DNA from 2 places in the Vibrio paucivorans genome. Region 2 is predicted to be linked to the other one. Evidence: predicted binding sites of a transcription regulator. Region 2 holds the regulator's gene; the other holds the start of a gene.

Region 1 (6,792 bases), 1.3 Mb from region 2:
TCAGCCAAGAGTTTTCCACTCTCTGGCTACAAGCAATCGGCTGGCTAGCGCTCGCTACGTATTCGTTAAGCGCTCGAAAGAGCGCTTAATCGTTTATCAATCACCCGGATTAGCCCTCTCGTTTGTAAGACTTCTGTTATATATCATGAAGTTGGTCGCACTTTTTATAATGCTTAGTTTACTATTGTCTTCTATTATCAACGGATTCACACAGTCAATAACTAAAGCAATTAAAAATCGCGGTATCTATGGAAAGCAGCAGTTCTAGATCAACACTCACTATTGAAATAAAGTCTTTCCTAGCGGTATTTATTATTCCGCTATTGATCGTTTTACCCGCCTCTTTTTATGTTGCCGTCGATGGTATACAAGCAAACTTACGCTCTACTGTTATTACCTACAGCACACGTGTCGACGATATCATTTCAGAACTCCATAGCGAAAATAAACAGGCGATGCAGCATCCAGATAGCTGTGGTCTTATCCGTGAAGATTTACTATTTGAAAGCCTAGTACGTGAAATGATCATAGTGCGAGATGGCATCGCTATTTGTTCTTCTAAACGTGGCGAAATTGACCAGGACATATCCCTTCTCATCGGCAAAAAAGGGACCAGAACTGGCGAGTACTTGTTTGATATCAATGGTGACCCAACGCAAAGGACCATAGTGATTGTTGATACTATTGAAGGTGATGGCTTCTCTGGGGCGTTCTCTGTTGTAGACCGAAACTTCCTGCTACAAAGGCTAGGACGAATTGAAAGCGACAGACTTAGTTACGTTAAAGTGAAATTCGGACCACGTATCTACCCAGCGAACACCACTTTCACGTCCGATACCTACCACTATATCCACACTTCGAAAAAATATGGTTTTTCAATGCTTGCAGAAGCGAGTGAAGATTACATCAACGCTAGGCTGCTTTACACTGCAACGGGAAGCGTCCCCGTTTCTCTTTTAATTTCGCTGCTGATTTTCGCCGCTAACCGATTGCTCAAACGACGCGACTCGTTGGTCGATGACTTAAAAAAAGGGCTAAAACGTGGTGAGCTTTACTTAGCCTATCAACCAATAGTTACTAGCCAAGGCTATAAGATTGGAGGAATCGAAGCATTAATCCGTTGGAATCACCCAACGCTAGGATTAGTGCGACCTGATGTGTTTATTCCTCTCGCTGAAGAACAAAATTTGATCATTCCGCTAACGGACTATGTGCTGCAACATGCACTCTACAACCTCGCTAGCCTTCAACCAGATAACGATATTCACCTTGGAGTCAATGTACCCCCAGCTTATTTACATACCTCCACATGCGTGAATGAGTTGACTCACTACAAAGAGCAGTTTGAGGCCATTGGGATTAAGCTGTGTATCGAAGTAACAGAAAGGCAGATGCTTGATAAACTCGGTAGAGACGTACTTAAAGAATTGCGCGATAACGGGCTAATCGTCTCGATTGATGACTTCGGCACTGGCCATACGTCTTTATCTATCTTGCAAGACACAGCGCTTGATCATTTAAAAATTGATAAGTGTTTTGTTGATACCATCGGCCTAGAAACCGTTAATGCACCGGTTCTAACCACAATCATTGAACTGGGGCACAAACTGAAGGTTAAGATTGTTGCTGAAGGTGTAGAAACTGCTCAACAAGCCGAGTACCTAGCGGGCTTCGATGTTCAATACCTTCAGGGTTATCACTTCTATAAACCGATGGGCATTGTGGATCTGCAAGCAGTTTTCAAAGACTCTAAATTAGGTTAAAACCCGCGATGTTTCCAAAACTGCGCTTCGTCTTTGGCGAGCACATTAAAGGTTTTAACTGCGACTTCATTGCCCTCTAGCTCAATCGACATTCGCCAATGACCAATGTTGGACTCCAAACCATTTTCAGGGCAAAGAAGTTGGATCGTGTCACCTAGGTAGAAATCCCAATCGTTACTGCCCACATATTCCTCACCGTCAAACGGGGCAAGTACCTGTCCTTTCTTACTTAGCACACCGGGATGATCGATGCAGTAGCGTATCAAGGCGCCTTTCGCTTTCTTGATGTTAACGATAAACCCAAACTCCACATCTACTTCTGCATACACGTCTGTGGTGAACTCTTTAATCTTAGGTAAATGCTTGGATTTGGAATCCCAAGTGGAATACACACCGTAGGATGTCATTTCGACGATTGCTGAGCGCTTGGCCACCTTTGCCACCTCTTTCTCATATTATTAATGGTCTCTTCCGCGACCCCATGAATGTTGCCGTACTGCCCGGTACATTCCACCACTTTTAATTCAGCGTGATAGCGCTTGGCTAGCTCACGATAGGGTTTCATTTCCCATAACCGTACAAAAGTATTTGCCACCACCACGCTATCGCCTGACCGTAAGCTTTGTTCCGTTTGTTGACGGCACCAATCATGCGCTTGAGAGATTTTTGCTGCGTCGTACACGTAGTTACCATTAGCATCAATGAAATACATATCGGCTTCATAGTGAGCGATACCCATGGTCTTGGCCAACGTAGATTTTCCCGAGCCTGGCAGCCCGCGAATTAGAGTCAGTGTTAATGACATAAACAACACCGAGTGAAAAAACTGCCTCAATTGTATCAAAGATAGCTATCGACATCTGAATCTTATTGAGTTAAGTTTGGATGTATAGACGTCCAGAAAGCTTAGGGAGAAAGCTGTGCCAATTAAGATCCCCGATCAACTACCTGCATCCGATGTACTACGCGAAGAAAATATCTTCGTGATGCCCGAGTCACGAGCCTCCACTCAGGAGATTCGCCCACTCAAGGTTTTGATCCTAAATCTTATGCCTAAGAAGATTGAAACCGAGACGCAATTCTTACGCCTACTTTCCAACAGCCCACTGCAAGTGGATGTTGAGTTACTACGTATTGATGATCGACCAAGCAAAAACACGCCAACTGAGCACCTCGACAACTTCTATCGCCAGTTCGATATGGTTAAAAACCGTAATTTCGATGGCCTAATCATCACCGGTGCTCCACTAGGCTTAGTTCAGTTCGAAGATGTGATGTATTGGGATCACCTCAAAACCATCATGAATTGGGCGAAAGAACATGTGACTTCAACCTTGTATGTGTGTTGGGCGGCGCAAGCCGGCCTTAAGTTGCTCTATGACTTACCTAAGCGAACTCGAAAAGAGAAGCTGTCAGGCGTATATCACCATCAAATTCATCACCCATACCACCCTGTTCTAAGGGGCTTTGACGATACTTTCCTTGCTCCGCACTCTCGATATGCCGACTTCTCACCTGAATTTTTAGAAGAGCATACCGACCTCGATATTCTAGCCACCTCGGACATCGCAGGCGTGTATTTGGCGGCAACGAAAGACAAGCGAAACGTGTTTGTAACTGGCCACCCAGAATACGATGCATTGACTCTACATAACGAGTACATTCGAGATTTGGGCGAAGGTATGGAGCCTGCTATTCCTATTAACTATTATCCAAACAACAACCCAGACAACAAACCGTGCGCGAGCTGGCGAAGCCACGGACATTTGCTGTTCTCAAACTGGTTGAATTACTGTGTTTACCAACAAACGCCTTACGATCTCGAACACTTCAGTGAAGACAAGTTCACTAAAGATCTATAGCAACGACTGTTTCTATCAAGTAAAAGCTCAACGGAAACATCTGTTGTCTGTCTCGACTCTTTATCATGGCCGCTGTATGCGGCCATTTTTATTGCCAACTCGCTCGCATTCCCTCTGCGAGCCATTGTTTTTCTAGTTAAGCTGTCGCCATTATTGGGCGAAATATCATGAACTTACCCAAATAAAGGTGTTGCCAATGAAACGCGCAGCGGTCCTCTTTCTACTTGCGAACCTGTTCGGTTGTGTCACGGTCACCCAAGATGGGAAACCGGAAGTTAAATCCGATCCAATCGATATGGCAGAATCTCGAATCACCTTGGGGCTGGGTTATTTAGAACAAGGCAACATGCTCAAAGCGAGAGAAAACTTAGAAATTGCGCTAAAACATGCGCCGTCCTACTACCGAGCTCAACTCTCTATGGCTCACTACTACGAACAAGTTGGAGAGTTGGATTCAGCACGAAATACCTATCGAAAAGCCCTTCGTCAGCACCCAAAGAATGGCAACATACTCAACAATTACGGTACTTTTCTATGTAAACAAGGCGAATACCAACAAGCTGATAAGTACTTTAATAAAGCCATCGAGCAGCCTTATTACTACTTAGTATCAGCCAGCTATGAAAATGCGGCCTTTTGTGCATTGAAAGCAGGCCAGACAGACCAAGCCAAGTATTACTTCGCAAGAACCATCGACCACGATCCAAATCGTGTCCGCTCTATCTTGCAGTTGGCAAAGTTGGAAATTGAAGCCGGAGAGTATACGGAGGCGAGAATAAAATTGATGCAAATCCACCAGCGCTACGGCCTGCAGAAACCATCACTTCAGCTGTTAATACAATTAGAGAAAGCGGCAGGTAACAAATCACTGCAGATAAAATACCAAAACCAACTCGATCAAATGATGGAAGTAAGTTGATACTAGGCCGTATTGACCTATTTTCGGCGCGTTCGCTTTCGGCGACGAACAACACGCACTCGGTGAATCACACGGTATTCACGAATGATATACGCCACGACCACCAATATCACTAAGCCAAACACACCCGCAAAGCCATACAGTAGGATGTCGCATACCCACTCTGGGTTGCAGGGAAGATAGATTTCAAACTCCATAACTCTTCCCTCTAACATGCCTACAACAAGCTTAGCATTTGATTTTCAACCACTCACGTCGCTCTTCTTCATCTTTAAATGTCCAAGCAACAAATCGGCTGTTCTTCTGGCCTTGACTCATTTCGACAATTCTAACTTCGGATGCCCCAACCTTTTCGAGGTTTTTCCTCAGCCATCGAACGTTCTCTTTCTTGGAAATAAGTGTGGTAAACCAAAGTACTTGCTTAGCAAACTCGCGGCTCTCAAAGGCCATGTTTTTAACAAAGCTCGCTTCGCCGCCAGGGCACCACAACTCTGCTTTTTGGCCGCCAAAGTTTAGTTCCGCCTTTGTAGCCATGGAACGGCTATCGACCTTTTGACCTCGTTTTTTCTTATTCGCCGCAAGATTATTCACCTTACGTAAGCTGCCCTGCTGCGCTTCCTCAAGAGACTTGTGAAAAGGTGGATTGCAGGTTGTGATGTCGTAATGCTCGCCTTCACGGATGACATTTTTGAAAAAATGACGACTATCCGATTGCAAACGGCAATCTATATTAGTCGCCAAGGTGGCATTTGCATCGGCAATGCGCTGTGAGTTCTCGACGGAAACTGGATCCACATCACTGCCAACATACTGCCAGCCGTAGTCCGTTACTCCGACAATCGGATAAATACAGTTAGCACCGACACCAATATCTAGCGCGCGTATCAGAGCGTGTTTTACTTGACTGCACTCTTGAGAGATCAATTCTGCCGCTCGATGAATATAGTCTGCACGACCAGGAATTGGCGGGCACAAATACCCTTGAGGGATATCCCACTCTCGCACATCATAATGCAGCGCAAGCAGCGCTTTATTGAGCAACTTAACTGCAATAGGATCGGAAAAGTCGATGCTTTGATCGCCTTTTGGATTCTTTATGACATACGATTCGAGTTCAGGAGAGACCGCAACTAGCGCTTTGAAATCATAACGACCATGATGTTTATTCTTTGGGTGTAAGCCGGCTTTGGACTTAACGGTAGTCACCTTTATACAAGCAGCCTGAGCCTTCGAGTCTCGCCGCTTAGAGCCTTGCTTTTTCTTAGTAAACTCTTTCAATCTTTTTGCTGATGACAAGCTGTTATCTCTCTTTTAATTCTTGATAAATCATAAACAATCGTGCGTCTAATTCTAGCTGGTGATAGTCAGGTAACATGTGGCAGCACAGCTGATAGAACGCTTTATCGTGGTTCTTTTCTTTGATATGAGCTAACTCGTGGACGACTAGCATTCGCAGCAGTGGCTCTGGTGCTTCCTTAAATATACTTGCGATACGAATTTCGTTTTTAGACTTGGTTTTTCCACCGTGATTTTTTGTCACATAAGTGTGAAGCCCGAGCGCGTTGTTAATTAGGTGAATTTTGTTGTCGTACACCACTTTACTCAGCGGTGCCGTCTTCTTCATGTACCGATTTTTAATCTCAATCGTATACTCGAATAACGCCTTCTCACTTTTGATAGTGTGATTTTCGGGATAACGAGCCTCGAACCAGGGTACCAACTTGTTGCTGCTAATTAATGTATCAATTTGGGAGACGATATTTTCTGGATAGCCTTGAACGTAACGCAGTAATGCGTGCATAAAAATCACCGTAGCAGCGTAGAAAGGCGCTAAGTTTAGCCCAATTGAATTACTGAATCATAGCGTTTATTGTCCTACCGCTCTTCCAGTGATTTACCCATACTTTTCCCAATCAGCGTTTTCCGTTAAACTTCGCGCGATAATTTAGCCATAACCTATAGATTGAGACTCATATGAAACGCGTCGTTCTTTATGTCAAAGATAAATGTCCTCACTGCAAAGATGCACAACGCTATTTAGAGTCAAAGGGCATTAAGTACCGTCTGTGTAATGCAAAAATGCAACGTGGCCGAAAAGAGCTCGATGCATTAGGTGCTCGCTCCGTTCCTGTGTTGAAAATCGGCGATCGTGTCATGATCGGCTGGAACCCTGGTAACTTTGATAAAATTTATCGCTCTTAAACGCTTACAATTGACTAACCAAACGAAGTGCACTTAAGAACCACTT
Region 2 (6,792 bases):
ACCCCTTCCAATAGATAGCAACCAAAACCAGGATTACTATTTACCGTCGCGATCGCTATCGCCTGCTCTTCATTAAGCTTAGGTTTGTCTGTGATTGCCTCTATTTCTTTAGGCCAGGGGGCAAAGCTTGGCTTTTTATCTATCGATTCAATCCAGCCTTTCTCTTGCAGTGTTTTAAGCACTGATGAGCTCACTTCTTGATCGATAAACTCTTGGTGAGGAACAGAGCCACTTTCTAGCATGCTCATCACTTTGGCTTGCTTGACTGCGCGGCCAAACCCCTGCATCAGTTGGTCTTTGCCAGCCGGTGTCATCTGCCACTCCACCAGCGTGGTGAAATCAGCTGCTTTTCCTTTACGCAGTGCACTTGGCATTGCGTTGCACAGAGTATCCCCGAGTGGGTATTGGTAGAAAGTGCTGCACCAATGGAGTAACGAATACAAGGATTCAGGCCAGACAGGCTGAGCATCCAGCACCTGTTTGATCGGCTTAAGTTGCTCGCGAGGGAAGTCTGATTCGTTCACCAATTGAATCACAATACCGACTAGCGTTTGACGCCCGAAAGGGACAGATACACGCCCGCCAATGATAGGAAACAAGTGATTTGGGATCAGATAATCGAATTGCTTATCCAGTGGGACAGGCAGAGCAACACGAGCAATAGATGGGCGCATAACCTTCGCAGTATCAAATACAGTAACAAATCACAGTCTACCGCCAAGTCCCCGCAGTATAAACCGGTAATCCGTAGCGAATTGACCGTAAGCCAATGGCGCGGAGAAAAAGTGGCGAAATAATTAGCAAACCTGTTGATCCGCCGCTTTGGATTCATTACTATACTGCGCCTTAGTGCTATGGCTAGTTTCTGTTCTTATGACTTTTAAGTTCGTAAAGAAGATACAGCGGTACACTGACTATTTTATTAACTACGTGTGGTGTCCGGCTTAGAATCGGATGGCGACACGGCCCAATTTGAGGTTATCCCATGAAAGCTGGAATCCACCCAGAATACAAAGCTGTAAAAGCAACTTGTTCTTGCGGCAACTCTTTTGAGTTCAACTCAACTCTAGACAAAGATTCAATCCACCTAGACGTATGTGACAAATGTCACCCGTTCTACACTGGTAAGCAACGTATCGTAGATACTGGCGGCCGTGTTGATCGCTTCAACAAGCGTTTCGGTGCTCTATCTAGCAAGAAGTAATTCTTTCTACATAGAACTGAAAAAGGACGCCACGGCGTCCTTTTTTGTTTTTTTGCTCTTAGTGAATTAGCTTTCCTAATAAAATTACCTTTACGTAAAGATATTAATCTCGAATTTTTGTTAAAAAGAAGTTAAATCCAACAATCCCACCTCTTGTGCCTATCAAGTTCACTGCTATCTGGTCTTATCAGCAGTCATTTGCTGTTTTTTGATGACGTGAGTCGCATTCCTATCTATGCAGGTTGACTTACATCAATTAGAATAAATTTTCCTCTTTCCCCCAATATAAAAATGAGTACCTACACCTATGCCAGATGACAACCGTCAAGACACTGCGCCACAAGAACTAACCGCAGAAGAACAATTTCGCCAGCAAGCTCTTGATTACCATGCCTACCCAACGCCAGGGAAAATCTCTGTAGAAGTCACTAAAACGGCTAACTCAGCAGAAGATCTGGCTCTGGCATACAGTCCTGGTGTGGCTGAACCCGTCCGTGAAATCGCGCAAAACGTTGATAACGTTTACAAGTACACCTCAAAAGGCAACATGGTTGCTGTAATCTCAAATGGTACGGCGATTCTTGGTTTAGGTAACTTAGGTCCAATTGCTTCAAAACCAGTTATGGAAGGTAAAGCGCTACTATTTAAACGCTTTGCTGGCCTAGACTCGATTGATATTGAAGTGAAGCACCGCACCATTGATGAATTCGTTGATACCGTTGCTAACATTGCTGATACGTTTGGTGGCATTAACTTAGAAGACATCAAAGCACCGGACTGTTTTGAAATCGAACGCCGCCTAATCGAGCGTTGTGACGTTCCTGTCTTCCACGACGACCAACACGGCACGGCAATCGTAACGGCTGCGGGTATGCTGAATGCTATTGAGCTGCAAGGTAAAAAGCTAGAAGAAGCGACTATCGTATGTCTTGGCGCTGGTGCTGCTGCTGTTGCGTGTATGGAACTTCTTATTAAATGTGGCGCGATGCGCGAGAAGATCTACATGCTCGACCGTAAAGGTGTTATCCACACACGTCGCGACGACTTGAACGAGTACAAACTGCTGTTCGCCAACAACACCGATAAGCGCACGCTAGAAGATGTTATCGAAGGTGCTGACCTGTTCTTAGGTGTATCGGGCCCGAACTTATTACCAGCAGAAGCATTGAAGCTGATGGCCGATAAGCCAATCGTATTTGCATGTTCAAACCCAGATCCAGAAATCAAACCTGAGCTTGCGCACGAAGTCCGCGATGACCTAATTATGGGTACAGGCCGTAGTGACTACCCGAACCAAGTAAACAACGTACTGTGCTTCCCATTTATTTTCCGTGGTGCCCTAGACGTTCGTGCTAGCGAAATTAATGATGAGATGAAACTGGCAGCTGTTGAAGCGATTCGCCAACTTGCAAAAGAAGAAGTACCAGCAGAAGTATTGAGTGCTGCAGGTGTTGAATCGCTAGAATTTGGCAAAGGCTACATTATTCCTAAACCAATGGATCCTCGCTTACTGCCACGTGTTGCTAAAGCCGTCGCGCAAGCAGCTGTAGATTCAGGCGTTGCTCGAATCGAAATGCCTTCAGGTTATATGGAAGGCTAGTTTCAGCCTCTCCTTCCTGTCAAAAAGGAACAAAAAAACCGCTGATTGAATCAGCGGTTTTTTATTTTCATCAATAGACAGAGTTCGCAGCGAAAAACAAGGTGCTGGGTTGTTGCTGCTATTATTCTTCGTCGTACGCTTCGAACTCAATCCCCATCTCTGTCATCAGCTTTTTCACTTCAGCTGGAATATCGTCAGGGCGATCTTTTCGCAAGTCTTCATCTGTCGGTAATGGTTGACCTGTATAAGCGTGTAAGAACGCTTCACACAATAGTTCGCTATTCGTCGCGTGGCGTAAGTTATTAATCTGGCGGCGCGTACGCTCGTCTGTTAATACTTTTAAAACTTTCAGTGGAATGGAAACCGTGATCTTCTTTACTTGCTCACTCTTTTTTCCATGCTCCGCGTATGGGCTAATGTATTCGCCATTCCAGTCTGCCATTGCGCACCTTTACTCAATTTTGTCTGTTATAAAATTCTAAAGCGCGATTTTAGCGGGATTTAAGTCTATAAGCAAAGACATATAGACGTCTAGAAGTGTTGACGTCTCAAAAATTGATAAGTAAAGTGTGGAATAAACTAGAAGGAATGATTCTTAGCAATCGTTGTTAATACCAACAAACCCTAGGTATAGCTCATTCCAAATCATAAGTCACCACGAGATAGCTATTGTCACAAAGGAAGTATCTATGAGCACCCGTAAGCCAGCCACTATTGCAGTACGTACAGGAATCGAATCAGACACTCAGCATCACGCTGTTGTGCCACCTATTTACCTTTCGACCAACTACGGATTCCCAGCATTTGGTGAAGTGCCAAAATACGACTACACCCGCTCTGGCAACCCAAATCGTGGCTTACTTGAAACCGCTTTATTTGAGCTAGAAAATGGTAAAGGCGCCGTTGTGACCAATTGTGGCACATCAGCGCTTAACTTGTGGGTGTCTGCTTTCCTTGGCCCTGATGATCTGATTATCGCACCTCACGATTGTTATGGTGGCACTTACCGTCTGTTCAACACCAGAGCTCAAAAAGGCGACTTTAAAGTACAGTTTGTCGACCAGTCAGACCCTGCTGCATTCGACGCAGCTCTGGCACAAAAGCCAAAGCTTATCCTGCTAGAAACCCCTTCTAACCCTCTGGTTCGAGTGATTGATATTGCCCAAACTTGCCAAAAAGCAAAGCAAGTTGGTGCACTCGTCGCTGTCGACAATACCTTTTTGACACCTGTGTTCCAAAAGCCTTTAGAGCTGGGCGCAGACTTCGTTATTCACTCGACAACCAAATACATTAATGGTCACTCAGACGTCATTGGTGGTGTAGTGATCACGAAAACAGAAGAACACGCAGAAGAGCTTGCTTGGTGGGGCAACTGCATTGGTGCAACCGGCACACCATTTGATAGCTACATGACACTGCGTGGCATTCGCACGCTCGGCGCTCGAATGAAAGTTCATGAAGAAAGCTCTCGTGAGATTCTGACGTACTTACAGTCGGAGCCACTAGTTGGAGCAATCTATCACCCTAGCCTTCCAGAACACCCAGGCCATGAGATTGCGAAAAAGCAGCAATCTGGTTTCGGCTCTATGCTGAGTTTTGAGTTTGCTGGTTCATTTGAAGAACTGAAATATTTTGTTGGCGAACTCGAACTGTTTTCGTTAGCGGAATCTCTCGGTGGCGTAGAAAGCCTGATCTGCCACCCTGCATCAATGACGCACCGCGCGATGGGTGAAGAGGCTTTGGCTGAAGCAGGAGTCTCTCAACAATTACTACGTTTATCGGTTGGCTTAGAAGATGCGCAGGACCTTATCGATGACCTTACTCAAGCATTTGAAAAAACGGCTAAGCGAGGTGCCTAGGGAATGACTGTTCAACGTCAACTTCATAAATTTGGTGGCAGTAGCTTAGCTGACCCTGAATGCTACCTACGCGTGGTAAATATCTTAAAAGAGTACTCCAATAGTGAAGATTTAGTGGTGGTCTCTGCGGCAGGAAAAACCACTAACCGTCTAATCGAGTTTGTGGAAGGGCTACACAAAGATGGCCGCATCGCACACGAAGCCCTTCAAACGCTTCGTCAGTTCCAAACAGAACTCATCGAGAGCCTGATATCGGGTGACGCGAAACAAGCCCTATTAGCTCAGCTCAATGACGAATTCAGCACGTTAGGCGAACTCGTCGCACCGCTTTCCGAAGCCGAAAAAGCCGCCATACTCGGTCATGGTGAAGTTTGGTCTTCCCGACTGCTCGCCGCATTGTTGTGTGAACACGATTTACAAGCGGTCGCTCAGGATGCACGTGCATTTTTGCGGGCTGAAGCAGGTACGCAGCCTGAAGTAGAACGTGGTACATCTTACCCACTAATGAAAGAGGTGCTAGCACAACACGCGCACCACCGCGTGATTATCACTGGCTTTATGGCCCAAGACAGCCAAGGTAATACCGTTCTACTTGGACGTAATGGCTCAGACTATTCAGCGACAGTAATTGGAGCACTGGCAGAAGCGTCTCAGGTCACTATCTGGAGTGATGTAGCAGGAGTATACAGCGCAGATCCTCGCGTCGTTAACGATGCTTGCCTACTGCCGCTATTGCGTCTTGATGAAGCCAGTGAACTGGCGCGTTTGGCGGCACCTGTTCTTCACAGCCGCACACTTCAGCCCGTTGCTCAAAGTGCCATGGATCTCAACCTACGCTGTAGCTACCAACCTGAATCGGGTTCTACTCGTATAGAGCGTGTACTCGCTTCCGGTCGTGGCGCAAAAATCATCACCTCTTTAGATGAAGTTTTACTGATTCAACTGACTTTCGACCATGGTCACGACTTTGAACGCATTGAATCTGATGTGTTGCAAAGCCTTAAACGCGCTCAACTTGAACCTCTGGCGTACGAAGCGCAACCGGATCAATTTACTTTGCGCTTAGCCTACACCAGCGAAATCGCGAGCGGCGCTTTGAGCCATCTGCAAGATGCTGCAATCGAAGCTGAGATTAAGCTAAAAGAAGGTTACTCATTAATCGCCGCTGTTGGGGCTGGCGTAATTAAAAACCCAAACCACTGTTACGGTTTCTACCAGCAGCTGAAGGCATCACCGGTAGAGTTCATCTCTGAATCTCTTTCTGGCTTGAGCCTAGTCGCTGTTCTGCGTACCACTCCTGTATCCCCCCTAGTGACAGCTATCCATAGCCAGTTATTCCAAGCTCAAAAACGCGTTGCCATCGCGTTGTGTGGCAAAGGTAATATTGGCTCCAGTTGGTTATCACTGTTTGCTGAGCAGAAAACGGAGCTGGAAAAGCGCCGTGGAATGAACTTTGAACTGGTTGCGGTTATCGACAGCCAGACTTACTGGTACGATTCAAATGGTATTAATGCGAATACCGTCGCCGAGCGATTCGATGATGAAGCCATTGCGCACAATGGGAATGAGTGGATTGAACGTCTGGGAGCAACTCAAGGCTTTGACGATCTTATCGTACTCGATGTGACAGCGAGTAAAGCACTAGCCGAGCAATACCTAGATATTGCTTCGCAAGGCATGCTCTTAATTTCAGCGAATAAAGTCGCTGGCTCAGCAGCAAGCGCGTATTACCATCAAGTACAAGATGCTTTCAGCAAGATTAATCGCCATTGGTTCTACAATGCGACAGTAGGTGCAGGTTTACCTATCAATCATACTGTACGTGACTTACGTGAAAGTGGTGATGAAATCACGGCGCTTTCTGGCATCTTTTCTGGCACATTATCTTGGTTGTTCCAGCAATATGATGGCAGCGTCCCGTTCTCTGAACTGGTTGACCTTGCATGGCAACAAGGTTTAACCGAGCCAGACCCGCGTGCAGATCTCGACGGCTCAGACGTCATGCGTAAATTGGTTATCCTTGCCCGCGAATCAGGGTTGGATATTGAGCCAGAAAACGTGAAGGTGGAATCTCTGGTGCCGGAAGAGCTGGCTCAGTTGTCTCTCGACGATTTCTTAGATAAAAGCCA

The links. The regulator MetJ, encoded in region 2, represses methionine synthesis genes. The targets are predictions, from matches to a motif close to TTAGACNTNTANANGTCTAA.
Region 1: the regulator MetJ is predicted to act here: its motif matches at 2,645-2,664, upstream of metA (homoserine O-acetyltransferase MetA).

The regions. Positions count from the first base shown of each region.
Region 1 is NZ_CM133230.1:1,506,616-1,513,407, reverse strand. It holds gene ACXABW_RS07115 (ABC transporter permease) at 1-89, shown strand, start outside; gene ACXABW_RS07110 (EAL domain-containing protein) at 249-1,763, shown strand; gene ACXABW_RS07105 (DUF3859 domain-containing protein) at 1,760-2,197, opposite strand; gene ACXABW_RS07100 (AAA family ATPase) at 2,167-2,568, opposite strand; gene metA (homoserine O-acetyltransferase MetA) at 2,684-3,625, shown strand; gene pilW (type IV pilus biogenesis/stability protein PilW) at 3,822-4,544, shown strand; gene ACXABW_RS07085 (hypothetical protein) at 4,562-4,741, opposite strand; gene rlmF (23S rRNA (adenine(1618)-N(6))-methyltransferase RlmF) at 4,773-5,822, opposite strand; gene ACXABW_RS07075 (M48 metallopeptidase family protein) at 5,845-6,345, opposite strand; gene ACXABW_RS07070 (glutaredoxin family protein) at 6,519-6,746, shown strand.
Region 2 is NZ_CM133230.1:204,981-211,772, reverse strand. It holds gene priA (primosomal protein N') at 1-674, opposite strand, end outside; gene rpmE (50S ribosomal protein L31) at 986-1,204, shown strand; gene ACXABW_RS00975 (malic enzyme-like NAD(P)-binding protein) at 1,512-2,804, shown strand; gene metJ (met regulon transcriptional regulator MetJ) at 2,926-3,246, opposite strand; gene ACXABW_RS00965 (O-succinylhomoserine (thiol)-lyase) at 3,494-4,663, shown strand; gene ACXABW_RS00960 (bifunctional aspartate kinase/homoserine dehydrogenase II) at 4,667-6,792, shown strand, end outside.